2 regions of the Streptomyces sp. NPDC050703 genome follow, and region 2 is predicted to be linked to the other one. Evidence: riboswitches for the same ligand, from Rfam matches in the RefSeq annotation. Region 2 holds a riboswitch; the other holds the start of a gene.
The links. Region 2 has a riboswitch for glycine ahead of gcvP (aminomethyl-transferring glycine dehydrogenase). Riboswitches for the same ligand answer to the same signal wherever they lie in the genome.
Positions count from the first base shown of each region.

Region 1: another riboswitch for glycine. It lies ahead of gcvT (glycine cleavage system aminomethyltransferase GcvT); the one in region 2 lies ahead of gcvP (aminomethyl-transferring glycine dehydrogenase).

Region 1 is NZ_JBFAHX010000035.1:71,045-79,917, reverse strand. Features, by position in the region: gene AB0I16_RS27455 (L-serine ammonia-lyase) at 1-1,261, opposite strand, end outside; gene glyA (serine hydroxymethyltransferase) at 1,461-2,723, opposite strand; gene gcvH (glycine cleavage system protein GcvH) at 2,747-3,124, opposite strand; gene gcvT (glycine cleavage system aminomethyltransferase GcvT) at 3,225-4,358, opposite strand; glycine riboswitch at 4,508-4,627, opposite strand; gene AB0I16_RS27435 (AAA family ATPase) at 4,801-5,481, shown strand; gene AB0I16_RS27430 (enhanced serine sensitivity protein SseB) at 5,542-6,318, shown strand; gene AB0I16_RS27425 (enhanced serine sensitivity protein SseB C-terminal domain-containing protein) at 6,506-7,246, shown strand; gene AB0I16_RS27420 (ABC transporter permease) at 7,554-8,558, shown strand; gene AB0I16_RS27415 (ABC transporter substrate-binding protein) at 8,661-8,873, shown strand, end outside.
Region 2 is NZ_JBFAHX010000021.1:133,079-141,951, reverse strand. Features, by position in the region: gene AB0I16_RS20805 (DUF881 domain-containing protein) at 1-756, shown strand, start outside; gene AB0I16_RS20800 (small basic family protein) at 753-1,085, shown strand; gene AB0I16_RS20795 (DUF881 domain-containing protein) at 1,091-1,921, shown strand; gene AB0I16_RS20790 (FHA domain-containing protein) at 2,004-2,972, shown strand; gene AB0I16_RS20785 (MerR family transcriptional regulator) at 3,017-3,757, shown strand; gene AB0I16_RS20780 (bifunctional nuclease family protein) at 3,856-4,329, shown strand; gene AB0I16_RS20775 (MerR family transcriptional regulator) at 4,499-5,116, shown strand; gene AB0I16_RS20770 (DNA polymerase IV) at 5,163-6,530, shown strand; gene AB0I16_RS20765 (PRC-barrel domain-containing protein) at 6,629-7,006, opposite strand; glycine riboswitch at 7,181-7,279, shown strand; gene gcvP (aminomethyl-transferring glycine dehydrogenase) at 7,479-8,873, shown strand, end outside.

The DNA of each region.
Region 1 (8,873 bases), on a different contig from region 2:
CCTTGTGGGAGCCGTCGCCCCGCATCGCCATCTTCGCGGCGGTCACGGCCTTCACCGCCGCCATGCCGTTGCGCTCGATGCACGGGATCTGGACGAGGCCGCCGACCGGGTCGCAGGTCAGGCCGAGGTTGTGCTCCATGCCGATCTCGGCGGCGTTCTCGACCTTGGAGGGAGAGCCGCCCATGACCTCGGCGAGGGCGCCCGCCGCCATCGAGCAGGCGGAGCCGACCTCGCCCTGGCAGCCGACCTCGGCGCCGGAGATGGAGGCGTTCTCCTTGAAGAGCATGCCGATGGCGCCCGCGGCGAGCAGGAAGCGGACCACGCCGTCCTCGTCGGCGCCGGGCACGAAGTTCATGTAGTAGTGCAGGACCGCGGGGATGATGCCGGCGGCGCCGTTCGTCGGGGCGGTGACCACACGGCCGCCCGCCGCGTTCTCCTCGTTCACCGCCATCGCGTACAGGGTGATCCACTCCATGGCGCGGGCCTGCGGGTCGCCCTCGGCGCGGAGCTGGCGGGCGGAGTTGGCGGCGCGGCGGCGGACCTTCAGGCCGCCCGGCAGGATGCCCTCGCGGGACATGCCGCGCGCGACGCAGGACTGCATGACGCCCCAGATGTCGAGGAGCCCCGCACGGATCTCCGCCTCGGTGCGCCAGGCCTTCTCGTTCTCCAGCATCAGCGCGGAGATGGAGAGCCCGGTCTCCTCGGTGAGCCGCAGCAGCTCGTCGCCGGTGCGGAACGGGTACCTGAGCACGGTGTCGTCCGGCACGATCGGGTTGTCGCCCTCGACCGCCGCCTCGTCGACGACGAAGCCGCCGCCCACGGAGTAGTACGTCTTCTCCAGGAGCGGGGCGCCCTCGCGGTCGTACGCGGAGATCGTCATGCCGTTGGCGTGGTACGACAGGGCCTTGCGGCGGTGCAGGACCAGGTCCTCGTCGAAGTCGAAGCCGATCTCGTGCATGCCGAGGAGGTCGAGGCGCGAGGTCTGCTTGATGCGCTCCACGCGGTCGTCGGCGCTCTCCACGTCCACGGTGCGCGGCGACTCGCCCTCCAGGCCGAGCAGCACGGCCTTCGGGGTGCCGTGGCCGTGGCCGGTCGCGCCGAGCGAGCCGAACAGCTCGGCCCGTATCGCGTGGGTGTGGGCCATGAGGCCCTCGTTCTTGAGCCGGCTCGCGAACATGCGGGCGGCGCGCATCGGGCCGACCGTGTGGGAGCTGGACGGGCCGATGCCGATCGAGAACAGGTCGAAGACCGAGATGGCCACGGGACACTCCAAGGGTGGTTGGTAGACGCCGTTGTCTGCCGGGGTGGTGCAGAGGTACAAGGCGGTGCGTGCGGGGATCTGCGCGGGGCGGCACACGTGCGGCTCACGTGGTGCGGGGCACCCTGCTCACCATCCAGTGTGCAAGGTGCCCCGACGTTTCGTACGTACGAACAAAAGCGTACAAAAAAAGGGTACGAAACTACTTCAGGCCGGGGTAGAGCGGGTGCTTGTCGGCCAGGGCGGTCACGCGGGCCTTGAGGGCGTCCGCGTCGAAGCCCGGCTTCAGGGCCTCGGCGATGATGTCGGCGACCTCGCGGAAGTCCTCCTCCTGGAAGCCGCGGGTGGCGAGCGCGGGCGTACCGATCCGCAGGCCCGAGGTGACCATCGGGGGGCGCGGGTCGTTCGGGACCGCGTTGCGGTTGACCGTGATGCCGACCTCGTGGAGGCGGTCCTCGGCCTGCTGGCCGTCCAGCTCGGAGTTGCGCAGGTCCACCAGGACCAGGTGCACGTCGGTGCCGCCGGACAGGACGTCGACGCCGACGGCCTTGGCGTCCTCCTGGACGAGGCGCTCGGCCAGGATGCGGGCGCCGTCCAGGGTGCGCTGCTGGCGCTCCTTGAACTCCTCCGAGGCCGCGACCTTGAAGGAGACGGCCTTGGCCGCGATCACGTGCTCCAGCGGGCCGCCCTGGAAGCCGGGGAAGACCGCGGAGTTCAGCTTCTTCGCGAACTCCTTGTCGCGGGCCAGGATGACGCCGCCGCGCGGGCCGCCGAGGGTCTTGTGCGTGGTGGAGGTCACCACGTCCGCGTAGGGCACCGGGTTCGGGTGCAGCCCCGCGGCGACCAGGCCGGCGAAGTGCGCCATGTCGACCCACAGCTTCGCGCCGACCGCGTCGGCGATGCGGCGGAACTCGGCGAAGTCGAGGTGGCGCGGGTAGGCGGACCAGCCCGCGATGATCACCTTCGGGCTGTTCTCCTTGGCCAGGCGCTCGACCTCGGCCATGTCGACCAGGCCGGCCTCGTCCACGTGGTACGCGACCACGTTGAACTGCTTGCCGGAGAAGTTCAGGCGCATGCCGTGGGTGAGGTGGCCGCCGTGCGCCAGGTCCAGGCCGAGGATCGTGTCGCCGGGCTGGGCGATCGCGAAGAGGGCGGCCTGGTTCGCGGAGGCGCCGGAGTGCGGCTGCACGTTCGCGTACTCGGCGCCGAACAGGTCCTTGATCCGGTCGATCGCGATCTGCTCGGTGACGTCGACGTGCTCGCAGCCGCCGTAGTAGCGGCGGCCGGGGTAGCCCTCGGCGTACTTGTTCGTGAGGACGGTGCCCTGGGCCTCCATGACGGCGACCGGAGCGAAGTTCTCCGAGGCGATCATTTCCAGGGTCGACTGCTGGCGGTGGAGCTCGGCGTCGACGGCGGCGGCGACGTCCGGGTCCAGCTCGTGGAGAGGGGTGTTCAGAAGCGACATCACACAGTCCCTAACGGTATGGGTCAGCCGGCGGCGAAAGCGGTGTACTCATCGGCGGAGAGCAGATCGTCCGGCTCGTCCGTGATGCGCACCTTGAACAGCCATCCGCCCTCGAAGGGGGCGGAATTCACCAGCGACGGGTCGTCGACGACGTCCTGGTTGGCGGCGACGACCTCGCCGTTGACCGGGGAGTAGAGGTCGCTGACCGACTTGGTCGACTCCAGCTCGCCGCAGGTCTCACCCGCGGTCACCGTGTCACCGACCTCAGGAAGCTGCACGAAGACGACGTCACCGAGCGCGTTCGCCGCGTGCTCCGTGATGCCGATGGTCGACACGCCCTCCTCGGCGGCCGAGAGCCACTCGTGCTCCTTGCTGTAACGCAGCTGCTGGGGGTTGCTCATGTCCTGAATTCTCCTGTACGCGGGTGGGTGCTGTGGAACGGGGACGGTGTGCGGGGGGTCACTCCTGGCGCCGCGGCGCCCGCGGCCCCCGCACCGAGGGTCACTTCTGGCGCTTGTAGAACGGCAGCGCCACGACCTCGTACGGCTCGTGGGTGCCGCGGATGTCCACGCCCACGCCCGCCGTGCCGGGGGCGGCGTGCTCGGCGTCGACGTACGCCATGGCGATCGGCTTGCCCAGCGTCGGCGACGGGGCGCCGGAGGTGACCTCGCCGATGACCTTGCCGTCGGCCACCACGGGGAAGCCGGCGCGCGGCACCCTGCGGCCCTCGGCGACCAGGCCGACCAGCTTGCGCGGCGGGGCGGTCTCGGCGCGCTCCGCGGCGGCCACGAGGGCGGCACGGCCCACGAAGGTGTCCGCCTGCGAGGTCTTCTCGAACTTCACGACCCGGCCGAGACCCGCGTCGAACGGCGTGAGACCGGCGGTCAGCTCGTGCCCGTACAGCGGCATGCCCGCCTCCAGGCGCAGGGTGTCGCGGCAGGAGAGGCCCGCGGGCACCATGCCGACGGGGGTGCCCGCCTCCGTCAGCGCGCCCCACAGCTTCTCCGCGTCACCGGGGGCGACGAACAGCTCGAAGCCGTCCTCGCCGGTGTAGCCCGTGCGGGCGATCAGCGCGGGCACGCCCGCGACGGTGCCCGGCAGGCCCGCGTAGTACTTCAGGCCGTCCAGGTCGGCGTCCGTGAGGGACTTCAGGATGCCGGGGGACTCGGGGCCCTGGACGGCGAGCAGCGCGTACGCGTCGCGGTCGTCGCGGACCTCCGCGTCGAAACCGGCGACCCGGGCGGTCAGCGCGTCGAGGACGGTCAGCGCGTTGGAGGCGTTGGCGACGACCATGTACTCGGGGGCCTCGGCCTCGCCGAGGCGGTAGACGATCAGGTCGTCCAGGATGCCGCCGTCCTCGTCGACGATCATCGTGTAGCGGGCGCGGCCGGCACCGACGGAGCCGATGTTGCCGACCAGCGCGAAGTTCAGGAAGTCGACGGCCTCGGGGCCCGTGACCGTGATCTCGCCCATGTGGGAGAGGTCGAAGAGGCCGGCCTTGGTGCGCACGGCGTTGTGCTCGTCGCGCTCGCTGGCGTACCGCAGCGGCATGTCCCAGCCCGCGAAGTCGGTCATGGTCGCGCCGAGCGCTCGATGCACGGCATCGAGAGCAGTGAGACGGGGGGCAGTGCTCATGAAGGGAACTCCCAGGGCATGACGGGCGAGGTCGATCCTCCCCATCTGTCATCGGAACCTGAGAGGTTCGCCGCGAGCGTGCCCGATTTCGGGACTCCCGGCTTGCACCTTGGGTGGGACCGTGGAGACGGTCCGCTTTTCAGATGTGCCTCGCCCGCGCGGTACGGGGCCTGAGAGATTCAAGGGAGGAACTTGCTCCTTCGGCGCCCCAGGGCGTCGTACGCGCTACGTCGTACGACGGGTGCTGGGAACTCTCCCGCGCGGATTCAAACGGCCGGTATGGAGTTGGCGGGCACATCATTGCACGCGGCTCCCGCGAGGGGGACCCGTGGCCCGGTGCGGCTCCGTCACGATGCGCCGCGGATCTCGGTCCTCTTGTGCGGCATTACCTTCTCTTTACACTTGCGTGGGAAAGCAGTACGTGACAGCTACGGGGAGGCCGATCACGGTGCGCAGCAGGATCAGTGGCTACGCCACGACCACGGGGGTGGCACTGCCCGGGCAGGCCGCCGCCCCGCCAAGGGAGAGCTGCGAACCGCTGCTTCCGGTGGCCGTCGTCAGGGACCTCAGGCAGCGGGCGGGCCACAGCCCGCACCGCCTCACCTTCGGCGAGGGCGACCTGGTCGTCGTCTCCGGGCTGCCCGGCGGCGGGAAGTCGACGCTGATGCGGCAGGCCGTCACGGGCCCCCGCGTCGACTCCCAGGACACCCGCGACCGCTGGGCCGCGCGCATGCCGCGCCACCTGCCGTACGCGGTGTACCGCCCCCTCGTCCGCCTCGCGCACTACGCGGGACTGCGGCGCACCCTGCGCTCGGGGGCGAGCGTCGTCGTGCACGACTGCGGCACCCAGACCTGGGTGCGCCGCTGGCTGGCCCGCGAGGCGGCGCGGCGCGGCAGCACGCTGCACCTGCTCCTCCTGGACGTACCCGCGGACACCGCGCTCGAAGGCCAGCGCGAGCGGGGACGCGGCGTCTCGCGGTACGCCTTCGCACGCCACCGCAGGACGATCGGCCGCCTGGTCGGCGACGCCGAGCGGGGCGAGCTGCCGCGCGGCTGCGGCTCCGCGGTGCTCCTCGACCGGGCGGCGGCGCGGGTGCTGCGGGGGATCGCCTTCGACCGCTGAGCGCGGGCGGCGCTAGGGTGCCAGCCGCAGGCAGAGCGGTCGCGAGCAGGGGTTGGACTGATGGAATTTCCGGCGCAGGCACACGCCCATCCGTACGTCGGATGGCCGGGCAACGAACTGGAGGAGGTCCTCGCGGCCTCCCTCGGCGTCCCAGGGGCGGGCGGCCGCGTCGTCGAGGTGCTCGGCCGCAGCCGGGTCTGGGTACCGCTGCCGAACGGCGGCGGCCCCGAGAGCGGCATCCTCGACCTGCCCACCCTGGAGATCGACGGCCAGGCGTACGTCCCCGTCTTCACCTCCGAGCAGCAGTTCCGCCAGGCCCTGGGCGACGCGGCCGACCGCATGGGGTGCACGGTGGCGCCCGCGGTGGAGTTCGCGCGCGGCCTCCCGCCGCAGCTCGGCATCGCGCTGAACCCGGACGGCACCGTCGGCGTACCCCTGCCGCCCCCGGCCGTCGCCGAGCTGTGCCGGGCCGGCCGCACCCCGCTCGACGGGCCCACCAGCGGCGGCCGGGTGCGTCTTTACGAGCCGGACTGGCAGGAGGACCCCGTGGACTTCCTGGCCGCCGCGGCCCGCGAGTTCGAGGCGACGGGGGTCGTGTTCACCGCCCGCCGCTGCCTGGCCGCCGTCGAGACCGACGACCCCACCCTCTTCGTCGGCGTCGAGCTGACCACCTGGGAGGGCGGCGCCCGCGACCTCCCGATGCAGGCACTCGGCCGCGCCCTCGGGCAGGTCCCGGTGGCCTGGCCGGTCAACCTCGTCCTGCTCGACGTGGCGCAGGACCCGGTCGGCGACTGGCTGCGCGCCAAGGTGCGGCCGTTCTACCTCCGGGTGGGCTGAACGCATAGCAGTACGCGCCGGGCCGGGGGCCGCGTACGTCAAGTCCACGCCGGGATCGACGCTTAAGCTGGTTGCATTCGGGTCCATCGAGTTCGTCGTGAAGGGGCGGTTACGGGTGAGTGCGTCGGGCACGGCCGCGGGCGACGGGGCCTCCCCTGGCCGGGCGGAGTCGCGGCCTTGGGGACAGATCGAGCAGCTGCTGCGCCAGGTGACGCCGGGGCGCTACGACGCGTACGAGGCACTGCTGCACGCACTCTCCGCCGACCAGGTGTGGATGCTGCTCTGGCACGGCCAGGCGGGCTCGCCCGACGCCCAGTACGGGAACATGGAGGTCGACGGCCTCGGCTACGCACCGTGCGTGACCTCCGCCCAGGAGCTGTCGGCCAGTGGCTGGAACCGCAGCCACGAGGTGGTGCGCGGCATCGACGTCGCCCGCACCCTCTACCCCGACCTCTACGGCCTCTGGCTCAACCCGCACGCGCCCGGCGGCGGCGTCGGCATCCCGTGGCTCGACCTGCGCCGCATCGCGTGCGGCCTCGACCTGCTGCCCGCGGGCCCGCTCAGGCTGACCGAGCCGGCCATCGAGATTCCGCAGTTCTACGCCCTGCTGACGCAGAACGCGCACCGCACGTCCGCCGTGCGCTCGCTGCGCCGCGCGTGGGTGCAGCCGGCTCTCGGGGCGCCGTATCTGGCCATCGGCCTCGACGTGTACGACACGTCGCCGCCGTCGGTCGACGCGGTGCGCGCGATGATGCAGCAGTCCATCGCCGCGGTCCCCGACGGACTCCCCGTCTCGACCGTCGCGATGTCCGACGACTACGACCCGGTGGCGATGTGGCTACGGGCCAACACCCGTCCGTTCTACGACCGCGAGGCCCAGGCCGCACCGGCTCCGGCGGGCGGTTACGGCTACCCGGCGCAGTACTGACCGTTACTGAACTGCACGAACGGAGACGATGTCCGTTCTGGTGCGACAGGGGCCCTATGGCCTCCCGTGGCGCATTGAGACCCAACTGCCCCGTGTTCGCACCCCGTTCACACGCGTCCGCATAACGGAACACCTCGAACAGCATCACGGTTGCGCATCCATTCACCTTCAAGACTGGTAACAGATCGCGACGTGGATGAAGACTCCCGCTCCAGGGGCCTTCGCCCCTGTGTACGACGGACTGATCACGTCGCTACAGCGGCAAGTGCGGGCCGGCCACCGCCGGTTGAGAGGGGTCCCTGCCACGATGACGGCACCATTGCATGACACACCTGCGGACGCGGACCCGACCGAGGACGTCGCTCCCGCAGTTGATGCAGGGGTGAAGAAGGTCGAGGGTCGGTCCCTCAAGCAGATCGCCTGGAACCGCCTGAAGCGGGACAAGGTCGCCCTCGCGGGCGGCATCACCGTGGTTTTCCTGGTCTTGGTCGCTGTCTTCGCGCCCCTGATCGTGGGCCTGCTGGGGCACCCGCCCAACGACTTCCACCAGGACAAGCTCGACGAGCTGACCAACCTGCCCAAGGGCGCGCTCGGCGGTGTGAGCAGCGACTTCCTCTTCGGCGTAGAGCCCAACAAGGGCCGCGACGTCTTCAGCCGCATCGTCTACGGCGCCCGGATCTCACTCCTCGTGGCGTTCCTCGCGGCCATCGTCGCCGTGGCGCTCGGCACCCTCTTCGGCATCATCGCCGGCTACTTCGGCGGCTGGGTCGACGCCCTCATCAGCCGCGTGATGGACGTGCTGCTCTCCTTCCCGCAGCTCCTCTTCATCATCTCCCTGGTCTCCGTGCTCCCCGACGACCTGCTCGGCCTGACCGGCACGAGCGTGCGCGTCGCGATCCTCGTCCTGGTCATCGGCTTCTTCGGCTGGCCGTACGTCGGACGCATCGTCAGAGGGCAGACCCTCTCGCTCCGTGAGCGCGAGTACGTCGAGGCGGCCCGCAGCCTCGGCGGCGGCAAGCGCCACATCCTCTTCCGCGAACTGCTGCCCAACCTGGTCGCGCCGATCACCGTCTACGCGACGCTGATGATCCCGACCAACATCCTCACGGAGGCGGCCCTGAGCTTCCTCGGTGCCGGTGTGAAGCCGCCGACGGCCTCCTGGGGCGGCATGCTGCGCGACGCGCTCGAAACGTATGAGCACGACCCGATGTTCATGGTCTTCCCCGGCGTGACGATCTTCATCACCGTGCTGGCCTTCAACCTCTTCGGCGACGGGCTGCGGGACGCGCTCGACCCGAAGGGGACGCGTTAGAAGTCCCCGACTGACTTGCCCCTGCCGCATGTCAGGTGGCTCTACCCATGGTTCTCAGGCAGCACATGGCCAGGGACCGCGAATCTCGGAGGTTACGAGAAAATGCCCACAGTTTCCTCGAAACGACGGCTCACCGCTGGTGCGGCCCTCGTGGTCGCGGCGCTGGTGACCACCACGGCGTGCGGCGGCGGTGACGGTGACGGAGACGGTGACTCGAAGGGTGCCGGCTACAACGCCGCGCTGAACAAGGTCGCCAACCCCTCGACGAAGAAGGGGGGCACGCTGAGGATGGTCGGCAAGCAGGACCTCGACTCG
Region 2 (8,873 bases):
AGGGGTGACAGCGGCGTGCCGCGTCCGCTGCGCGCCAAGCTCGGTCTCGCGGCGGGGCTCGTGCTCGCCGCCCTCGTGGTCACCGTGGGCGCGGCCGAGGCGCGGATAGCCGCGCCGGTGGTCGCCAAGGAGCGCGAGGAGCTCATCGACCGCGTCGAGGACGCGACGGCCGGCGCCGACAAGCTGGAGGACGACGTGGACGAGCTCCGCGACGACGTGGGCGAACGGCAGCGGGCCGCGCTGGAGGAGCACGGCGGCAGCAAGGGCGAACTGGTGGGTCTCCTCTCGGGCGCCACCAAGGTCCAGGGGCCCGGCGTGCGGCTCGTCGTGGACGACAAGAAGGCGGCGGACCAGGGCGGGGGCGGGCCGCGCGAGAGCGCGGACTTCTCCGACACCGGACGGGTGCGGGACCGCGACATGCAGCGCGTCGTCAACGGCCTGTGGCAGTCGGGGGCCGAGGCGATCTCCATCAATGACCAGCGGCTCACCGCGCTGTCGGCGATCAGGGCCGCGGGTGACGCCATACTGGTCGACAACAGGCCGCTGGTGCCGCCGTATACGGTGCTCGCGGTGGGGGACGGGAAACGTTTGAGCGCCCGGTTCCAGAACAGCCACGACGGTCGGTATCTGCACGCGCTGCAGGAGAACTTCGGCATCCGGACCAGCATCTCCGTGTCGGACGAACTCCGGTTGCCCGCCGCGCCGAGTGTGACCGTACGTACAGCAGAGCCGAAGGCAGGAAAGGGCACATCGTGATCGCCGTACTGGGCCTCGTCGTGGGAGTCGTGGCCGGATTGCTGGTTCGGCCCGAGGTTCCGGCGGTGGTCGAGCCGTACCTTCCGATCGCCGTGGTCGCGGCCCTGGACGCCGTGTTCGGCGGGCTGCGCGCGATGCTCGACGGCATCTTCGACGACAAGGTCTTCGTCGTGTCGTTCCTGTCGAACGTCGTGGTGGCCGCCCTGATCGTGTTCCTGGGCGACAAGCTGGGCGTGGGCGCCCAGTTGTCCACGGGTGTCGTCGTGGTCCTCGGCATCCGGATCTTCTCCAACGCCGCCGCGATCCGCCGGCACATCTTCAGGGCGTGACGCCGATGAGCGCTGACGACAAGCCCGAGTTCCCCCTCCGCGGTGAACTGCCCGCGGAGGTGCCCGCGGCCGAGCCGGAGGCACCCGCCGGGCCGGCCGGCGGCAGGCCGCGGCTCACCGGCCGCCAGCGGCTGGTGAAGGGCCTGTGGCCGCCGCGGGTGACGCGGCCCCAACTGATCGTGGCCCTGCTGCTGTTCGTGCTGGGCCTCGGTCTGGCCATCCAGGTGCGGTCCAACAACGACAGCAGCGCGCTGCGCGGGGCACGTCAGGAAGATCTCGTACGCATCCTCGATGAACTCGATGACCGTACTGAACGTCTGGAAGAGGAGAAGCGGGGTCTCGAGGAGCAGCGGACCGGGCTGGAGAACAGTTCGGACCAGGCCGAGGAAGCCCGCAAGCAGACGGTGGAGCGGGAGCGGCAACTCGGCATCCTGGCCGGTACCGTCGCCGCCCAGGGGCCCGGCATCACGCTGGCCATCGAGGACAAGAAGGGGGCGATCGAGGCGGACATGCTGCTCGACGCCATTCAGGAGCTCCGTGCCGCCGGCGCGGAGGCGATCCAGGTCAACGATGTACGTGTGGTGGCCAGCACCCATCTGTCGGACGCCGGCGGCGGTGGCGTGCGGGTGGACGGCCGCAAGGTCGGCGCGCCGTACCTCTTCAAGGTGATCGGCAAGCCGCACGATCTCGAGCCCGCGCTGAACATTCCCGGGGGTGTGGTGCAGACTCTGGAGAAGGAGCAGGCCACGGTCACCGTGACCCGCTCGGAGAAGATCGTCGTGAGCGCCTTGCGACCCGCGAAGCAGCCTGACTACGCTCGGTCGTCGTCGGAGTGAGCCGCGGGCGCATGGGGGCCGCGCGGCAAGGGCATGAGGTTGCGGGGGGTCGGCGCACCGGAAGCACGGTGCGTGGTGGAAACTGTTTGGTGACTTCGGACGTTATGAGGATGTCCGGTTCACCGATGAGTGCCGGTGTGTGCAATCAGGGTTCGTCCTGCCCCACGGGCGGGTCTGTTTCGGTCAAGGGGAATCGCCCGTGAAGTTGTTTGCGAAGTTGTTCGGCAAGAGTGCACGTGAGGACAGCGGGAATCCCGCCACTGCCCGTCACCGTGCCCCGCGTCATGGAGAGGCCGAGGAGCAGGGCGGAGAGCGCCCGATGTTCCGCGATCAGGTCGCCGGCCAGGGTGGAGACATTTCGGGCGGACAGGGCGCGTCGTCTGTTGACCCTGCCGGTCCCGGCCGCATAGGTTTCGGAGAACCGTCAACCTCAAGTGCGGGTGGAGGGTTTACCCCCGGCCCGTACGCATCGAACGCCCCTTCGGGGCAGCCGCGGCAGGAGGATCCGTCCATGGCCCTGGTGTGTACGAGGTGCGGCAACCGCAACGCCGAGGCGAGCCGGTTCTGTTCCAACTGCGGTGCGCCGCTGCGGGCCGGGGCCACGCCGGAGCGTGCTTCCGAGACGACCTCCACGATCTCCATCTCGGGCCTTGAGGCCTACGACGCGGAGGCGACGGGTACGAACCCGTCTCCCGCGCTCTCCCCGGAGGCGCAGGCCGCTGTCGACGCACTGCCGCTGGGCTCGGCGCTCCTCGTGGTGCGCCGCGGGCCGAACTCGGGCAGCCGTTTCCTGCTCGACGGAGACCTGACCACCGCGGGACGCCACCCGCAGAGCGACATCTTCCTGGACGACGTGACGGTGTCGCGGCGCCACGTGGAGTTCCGTCGCGTCCAGGACGGTTCCTTCACCGTCGCGGACGTGGGCAGCCTCAACGGCACGTACGTCAACCGGGAGCGCATCGATTCGGTCGCGCTGTCGAACGGCGACGAGGTGCAGATCGGCAAGTACCGGCTGGTGTTCTACGCGAGTCAGCGGAGCGTCGGCATCTGATCCGCCCCCGGACCTGCTCCGGGGAACACCCCCATGGAAGGTCCATGCTGCAAACACCGAGGGGCGGTGCCGACACCGGCACCGCCACGGACCGTCGGCTGATGAGCATCGGTACCGTGCTGAACGCGCTGCGTGACGAGTTCCCCGAGGTCACGATCTCCAAGATCCGTTTCCTGGAGTCCGAGGGCCTCATCGAACCGCAGCGCACCCCTTCCGGTTACCGGAAGTTCAGCCCGGAGGATGTCGAGCGTCTCGGCCACGTCCTGCGGATACAGCGGGACCACTACCTGCCGCTCAAGGTCATCCGCGAGTACCTCGACGCGCTGGAGCGGGGTGAGCGGGCTCCGCTGCCCTCCCTGGGGCGTCAGCGGGGTCCGGGCGACGCCGAGGGCCAGGAGGAGCTCGAAGGCCCCACGGCGGCCCGTGTGGGCCGCGACGAGCTGCTCGCCCTCGCCGAGATCGACGAGCAGCAGCTCGCGGAGTGGGAGACGTACGGACTGGTCGCGCAGCTCCCCGACGGCGGATATGACGCGGAGGCCGTCACGGTCGCCTCGCTCGTCGTCGAGCTGGGCAGGTTCGGTATCGAGCCGCGGCATCTGCGCGCCATGAAGTCGGCCGCCGACCGGGAGGCCGGCCTCGTCGACCAGGTCGTCGCCCCGCTCCGGCGCCACCGCAACCCGCAGACCAGGGCGCACGCCGAGGCGCGCACCAAGGAGCTCGCGGGCCTGACGGGAAAGCTGCACTCGGCCCTCGTGCAGACCGCTCTCGGGATCAGACTGCCGTGACCGGCCGGGCGTCCGTGGACGCCCGGCCCGCCTGCCCGCGCCGTACTCGGCGGGTGCCCGACTACCCAAACCTGCCGACCACGTCCTAGGGTTGCTGTGTGAACGAGCTCGACGTCGTAGGTGTCCGGGTCGAAATGCCCTCCAACCAGCCGATCGTGCTCCTGCGTGAAGTGGGAGGCGACCGGTACCTTCCCATCTGGATCGGACCAGGTGAGGCGACCGCCATCGCCTTCGCACAGCAGGGCATGGCACCCGCACGGCCGCTGACCCACGACCTTTTCAAGGACGTGCTGGAAGCGGTGGGCCAAGAGCTCTCCGAAGTGCGCATCACGGACCTGCGAGAAGGGGTCTTCTACGCCGAGCTGGTCTTCGCCAGCGGCGTGGAGGTGAGCGCGAGGCCGTCCGACGCCATAGCGCTGGCACTGCGCACGGGCACGCCGATCTACGGCAGTGACGGGGTCCTCGACGACGCCGGGATCGCGATCCCGGACGAGCAGGAGGACGAGGTGGAGAAGTTCCGCGAGTTCCTCGACCAGATCTCTCCCGAGGACTTCGGCACCAACAGCCAGTGAGCCGCTTCGGGAGGCCGACTTCGGGCCATTCGAGCAGCCTTTCCCCGTGGCGAGGTACGCGAAACCACTCTCAGGGTGATTATCACTCGGCGTGGCGAGTGTGGCGATCGTTGACGAGCCCCTGGTGACTGCCTACCTTCGAGAAGGCAGGTCAAGGACGGAGGTCGGCGTGAGAAGCAGCGGCGACGGTACGGCGGTGGGCGGCCCCTACCCGTTTTACGGCAGCGCGGCCGATCACTCTCCGAAACGACCGATGGCGGTCCAGGGGAGCGGGGACGCTACGTCAGAGAATTCCGAGCAGATCGGTTACCGGGGGCCGACGGCCTGCGCGGCGGCGGGCATCACGTACCGCCAGCTGGACTACTGGGCAAGGACCGGTCTGGTCGAGCCCAGTGTGCGGGCGGCGGGCGGTTCCGGGACCCAGCGGCTCTACAGCTTCCGGGACGTCGTCGTCCTGAAGATCGTCAAGCGGCTGCTCGACACCGGTGTGTCCCTGCAGAACATCCGGACGACGGTGCAGCACCTGCGGCACGGCGGCTTCCGTGATCTGGAGCGGATGACGCTGATGAGCGACGGCGCCACGGTCTACGAGTGCACGTCGCCCGGTGAGGTCCACGAGCTGCTCCAGGGCGGCCAGGGCGTCTTCGGCATCGCCGTGGGCGTGGTGTGGCGGGACGTCGAGGCCGCACTGTCCCAGCTGCACGGAGAGCGCGTCGACACCGGGGAGACGCTCATCGGCCACAACCCCGCCGACGAGCTGGCCAGGCGGCGCAACAAGGCCGTCTGAGGCGCCGGGCAGGGCATTGTCAGTGGCGTAGGGCAGCATCGGAGGCGTGAGAAGCGCGCCGACGATCCTGCATCTGGACATGGATGCCTTCTACGCGTCCGCGGAGCAGGCCGCGAAGCCCAGTCTGCGCGGAAAGGCCGTGGTGGTCGGCGGTCTCGGCCCCCGGGGCGTGGTGGCCACGGCGTCGTACGAGGCGCGGCTGTTCGGGGTGCACTCCGCGATGCCGATGGGGCAGGCGCGCAGGCTCGCGCCGAACGCGGCCTATCTGGTGCCGCGCTTCGGTCTCTACCGCGAGATCAGCGAGCAGGTCATGGGGCTGCTGCGCGAGCTGTCGCCGCTGGTGGAGCCGCTCAGCCTGGACGAGGCCTTCGTCGACCTGGAGGCGGGCGGCGTCGCGGACGACGAGGCGTCGGCGCGGGCCGTGGGGGAGCGGCTGCGGGCGGACATCAAGGCGGTCACCGGGCTGACGGGGTCGGTGGGGCTCGCGGTCTCCAAGATGCTGGCGAAGATCGCCTCCGAGCAGGCGAAGCCCGACGGTCTCGTGCTGATAGCGCCGGGCTCGGAGCGGGCGCTGCTCGGGCCGATGTCCGTGCGGACGCTGCCCGGGGTGGGGCCCGCCACGGGCGACCATCTGCGGCGGGCGGGGATCACCACGGTCGAGGAGATCGCGGAGGCCGGGGAGGACGAGCTCGTCCGGCTCCTGGGGAAGGCGCACGGCGTCTCGCTGTACGCGATGGCGCTGGCGCACGACGAGCGGCCCGTGGTGGCCGAGCGCGACACCAAGTCGGTCAGTGTCGAGGACACGTACGACGTGGACATCCACGACCGCGTGCGGGTCAGGGGAGAGGTCGCTCGGCTCGCCGACCGGTGTGTGCAGCGGCTGCGGGCCGCCGGGCACTCCGGGCGGACCATCGTGCTGAAGGTGCGGCGCTTCGACTTCTCGACCCTGACGCGGTCCGAGACGCTCCGCGGGCCCACCGACGACCCTGGAGTGGTCAGGGAGGCCGCGGCGCGGCTCCTGGAGTCCGTGGACACCACCGGAGGCGTGCGGCTGCTCGGCGTCGGTGTCACGGGCCTCGCCGACTACACGCAGGAGGACCTGTTCGCGCAGGCCGCCGAGGCCGCAGCCGAAGATGTCGGGGAGGCCGCTGAGCCCAGGGCGGGCGAGGCCGTCATCGGCCCCGAGACGGAGCCCGCCGAGGCGCGGGCGGCGCCGGCGGAGCGCCGCTGGGCGGCCGGTCACGACGTGCGGCACGCCGACCACGGGCACGGCTGGGTCCAGGGCAGCGGCCTGGGCCGGGTGACGGTGCGCTTCGAGACGCCGCAGTCGGCGCCGGGGCGGGTGCGGACGTTCAGGACGGACGATCCGAAGCTGGAGCCCGCTGAGCCGCTGCCGCTGGTGGGCGGTGAGTGACGACCGGCACCGAGAGGCGGGAGAGACGGTTGCGAGGAGAGCGACGGCTGAGACGAGAGCGACGGCCGCGGGGGCGAGCGGGACGGCTGAGACGCGGGTCAGGCCGGGTCCTGGTCCACCACGTGACCGAAGTCGCGGTCCGGGGGCGGGGTGCCCGGCGGCGTCGTGTCCAGGCCGTAGTGGTGGTAGAGCTGGAGCTCCTGGGCGGGGGAGAGGTGGCGGCCGACGCCGAAGTCGGGTGCGTCCCTGATCAGGGCGCGGTCGAAGGGGATGCGGAGGGTGCCGTCGTCGACCAGCTCGCTGGGTTCGAGGGGGACGAAGGCGTCGCGGCTGAACAGGCCCGTCCGTATCGCCGCCCACTCCGGGGCGCCGGTGGCGTCGTCGAGGTAGATCTCGTCGATCGTGCCGATCTTCGCCCCGTTCCGGTCGAACGCCTTGCGGCCGATCAGGTTGCGCGGATCGATGTCGGTTCGCACGGGCCCTCCAGCTGGTCGCGGGGTGTGGGACACCGGGATATCGGCGTGTGGGACACCGGGACGGGGGGACAACTCATCATTGTTCGTTCGTACTCACTACGAAAGAGCACTTCGCGGCAGGCGGCCACTCGAGGGATCGGCCATGGTCCTCGCTGGTACGCTGGCGGCGGCTGCTGACCCCGTGCGGGAGAGCTCTCCGGACCACAGGCCCGGAGGCGCCGAAGGAGCAAATCCTCCCCGGAATCTCTCAGGCACCCGTACCGCACGGACGAGGTCACTCTGGAAAGCAGGGCGGGCGTCGGGCGGGCACGTCCGAAATCCTCCCTCACCGACGGTGAAAGCCGGCCGGCGTCCTCGTGTGTCGAGGGTGTCGCCGGTGAAGCTCTCAGGTTGAGATGACAGAGGGGGAGGCCGTCCGGGTACCCGCGCCGAGGTACCCCTCGTAGGTCGTGCAGACCAGGAGGCCTCCGCAATGACTGCCACCCATATCCCGCTCGCCGAGCTTGAGCAGGGCATCCCCTTCGAGCAGCGGCACATAGGGCCCGACGCCGAGGCACAGGCCAAGATGCTCGCCCAGGTCGGGTACGGCTCCCTTGACGAGCTCACGGCCGCCGCGGTGCCGGATGTGATCAAGAACGCCGAGGCGCTCGACCTGCCCGGCGCCCGCAGCGAGGCCGAGGTCCTCGCCGAGCTGCGCTCGCTCGCGGACCGCAACCAGGTCCTGGACTCCATGATCGGCCTCGGGTACTACGGGACGTTCACGCCGCCGGTGATCCTGCGGAACGTGATGGAGAACCCCGCCTGGTACACCGCCTACACGCCGTACCAGCCCGAGATCTCGCAGGGCCGCCTTGAGGCGCTCCTCAACTTCCAGACCATGGTCGCCGAACTGACCGGTCTGCCCACCTCCGGAGCCTCCCTGCTCGACGAGGGCACCGCGGCCGCCGAGGCCATGGCCCTCTCGCGGCGCATGGGCAAGGTCAAGAACGGCGTGTACGTGGTCGACGCCGACGTGCTGCCGCAGACCATCGCGGTCATCCGGACGCGCGCCGAGCCGACCGGTGTCGAGATCGTCGTCGCCGACCTGAGCGACGGCATCCCCGCCGACGTCGCCGAGCGCGGCATCGTGGGCCTCCTCGTGCAGTACCCGGGCGCGTCCGGCGCCGTCCGCGACATCAAGCCGCTGATCGACCGGGCGCACGAGCTGGGCGCGGTCGTCACCGTCGCCGCCGACCTGCTCGCCCTGACGCTGCTCACCTCGCCCGGCGAGCTCGGCGCCGACATCGCCGTCGGCACGACCCAGCGCTTCGGCGTCCCCATGGGCTTCGGCGGGCCGCACGCCGGCTACATGGCGGTGCGCGAGAAGTTCGCGCGCAGCCTGCCGGGCCGCCTGGTGGGCGTCTCCGTCGACGCCGACGGCAACAAGGCCTACCGCCTCGCGCTGCAGACCCGTGAGCAGCACATCCGCCGCGAGAAGGCCACCAGCAACATCTGCACCGCGCAGGTGCTGCTCGCCGTCATGGCCGGGATGTACGCCGTGTACCACGGGCCCGATGGCCTGAAGTCCATCGCGCGCCGCACCCACCGGTACGCGACGCTGCTCGCCGCCGGCCTCACCGGCGGCGGGTACGAGGTCGTGCACGGCGCCTACTTCGACACGCTGACCGTGCGGGCGCCCGGCAAGGCCGCCGAGCTGGTCGCCGGTGCCCGCGAGGCCGGTGTGAACATCCACCTCGTCGACGCCGACCACGTCTCGCTGTCCTGCGACGAGACGACCACGCGCCGGCAGCTCAGCGCGGTCTGGGGCGCCTTCGGTGTCGACGCCGACGTGGACGCGCTCGACGCCACCGCCGCCGACACGCTGCCC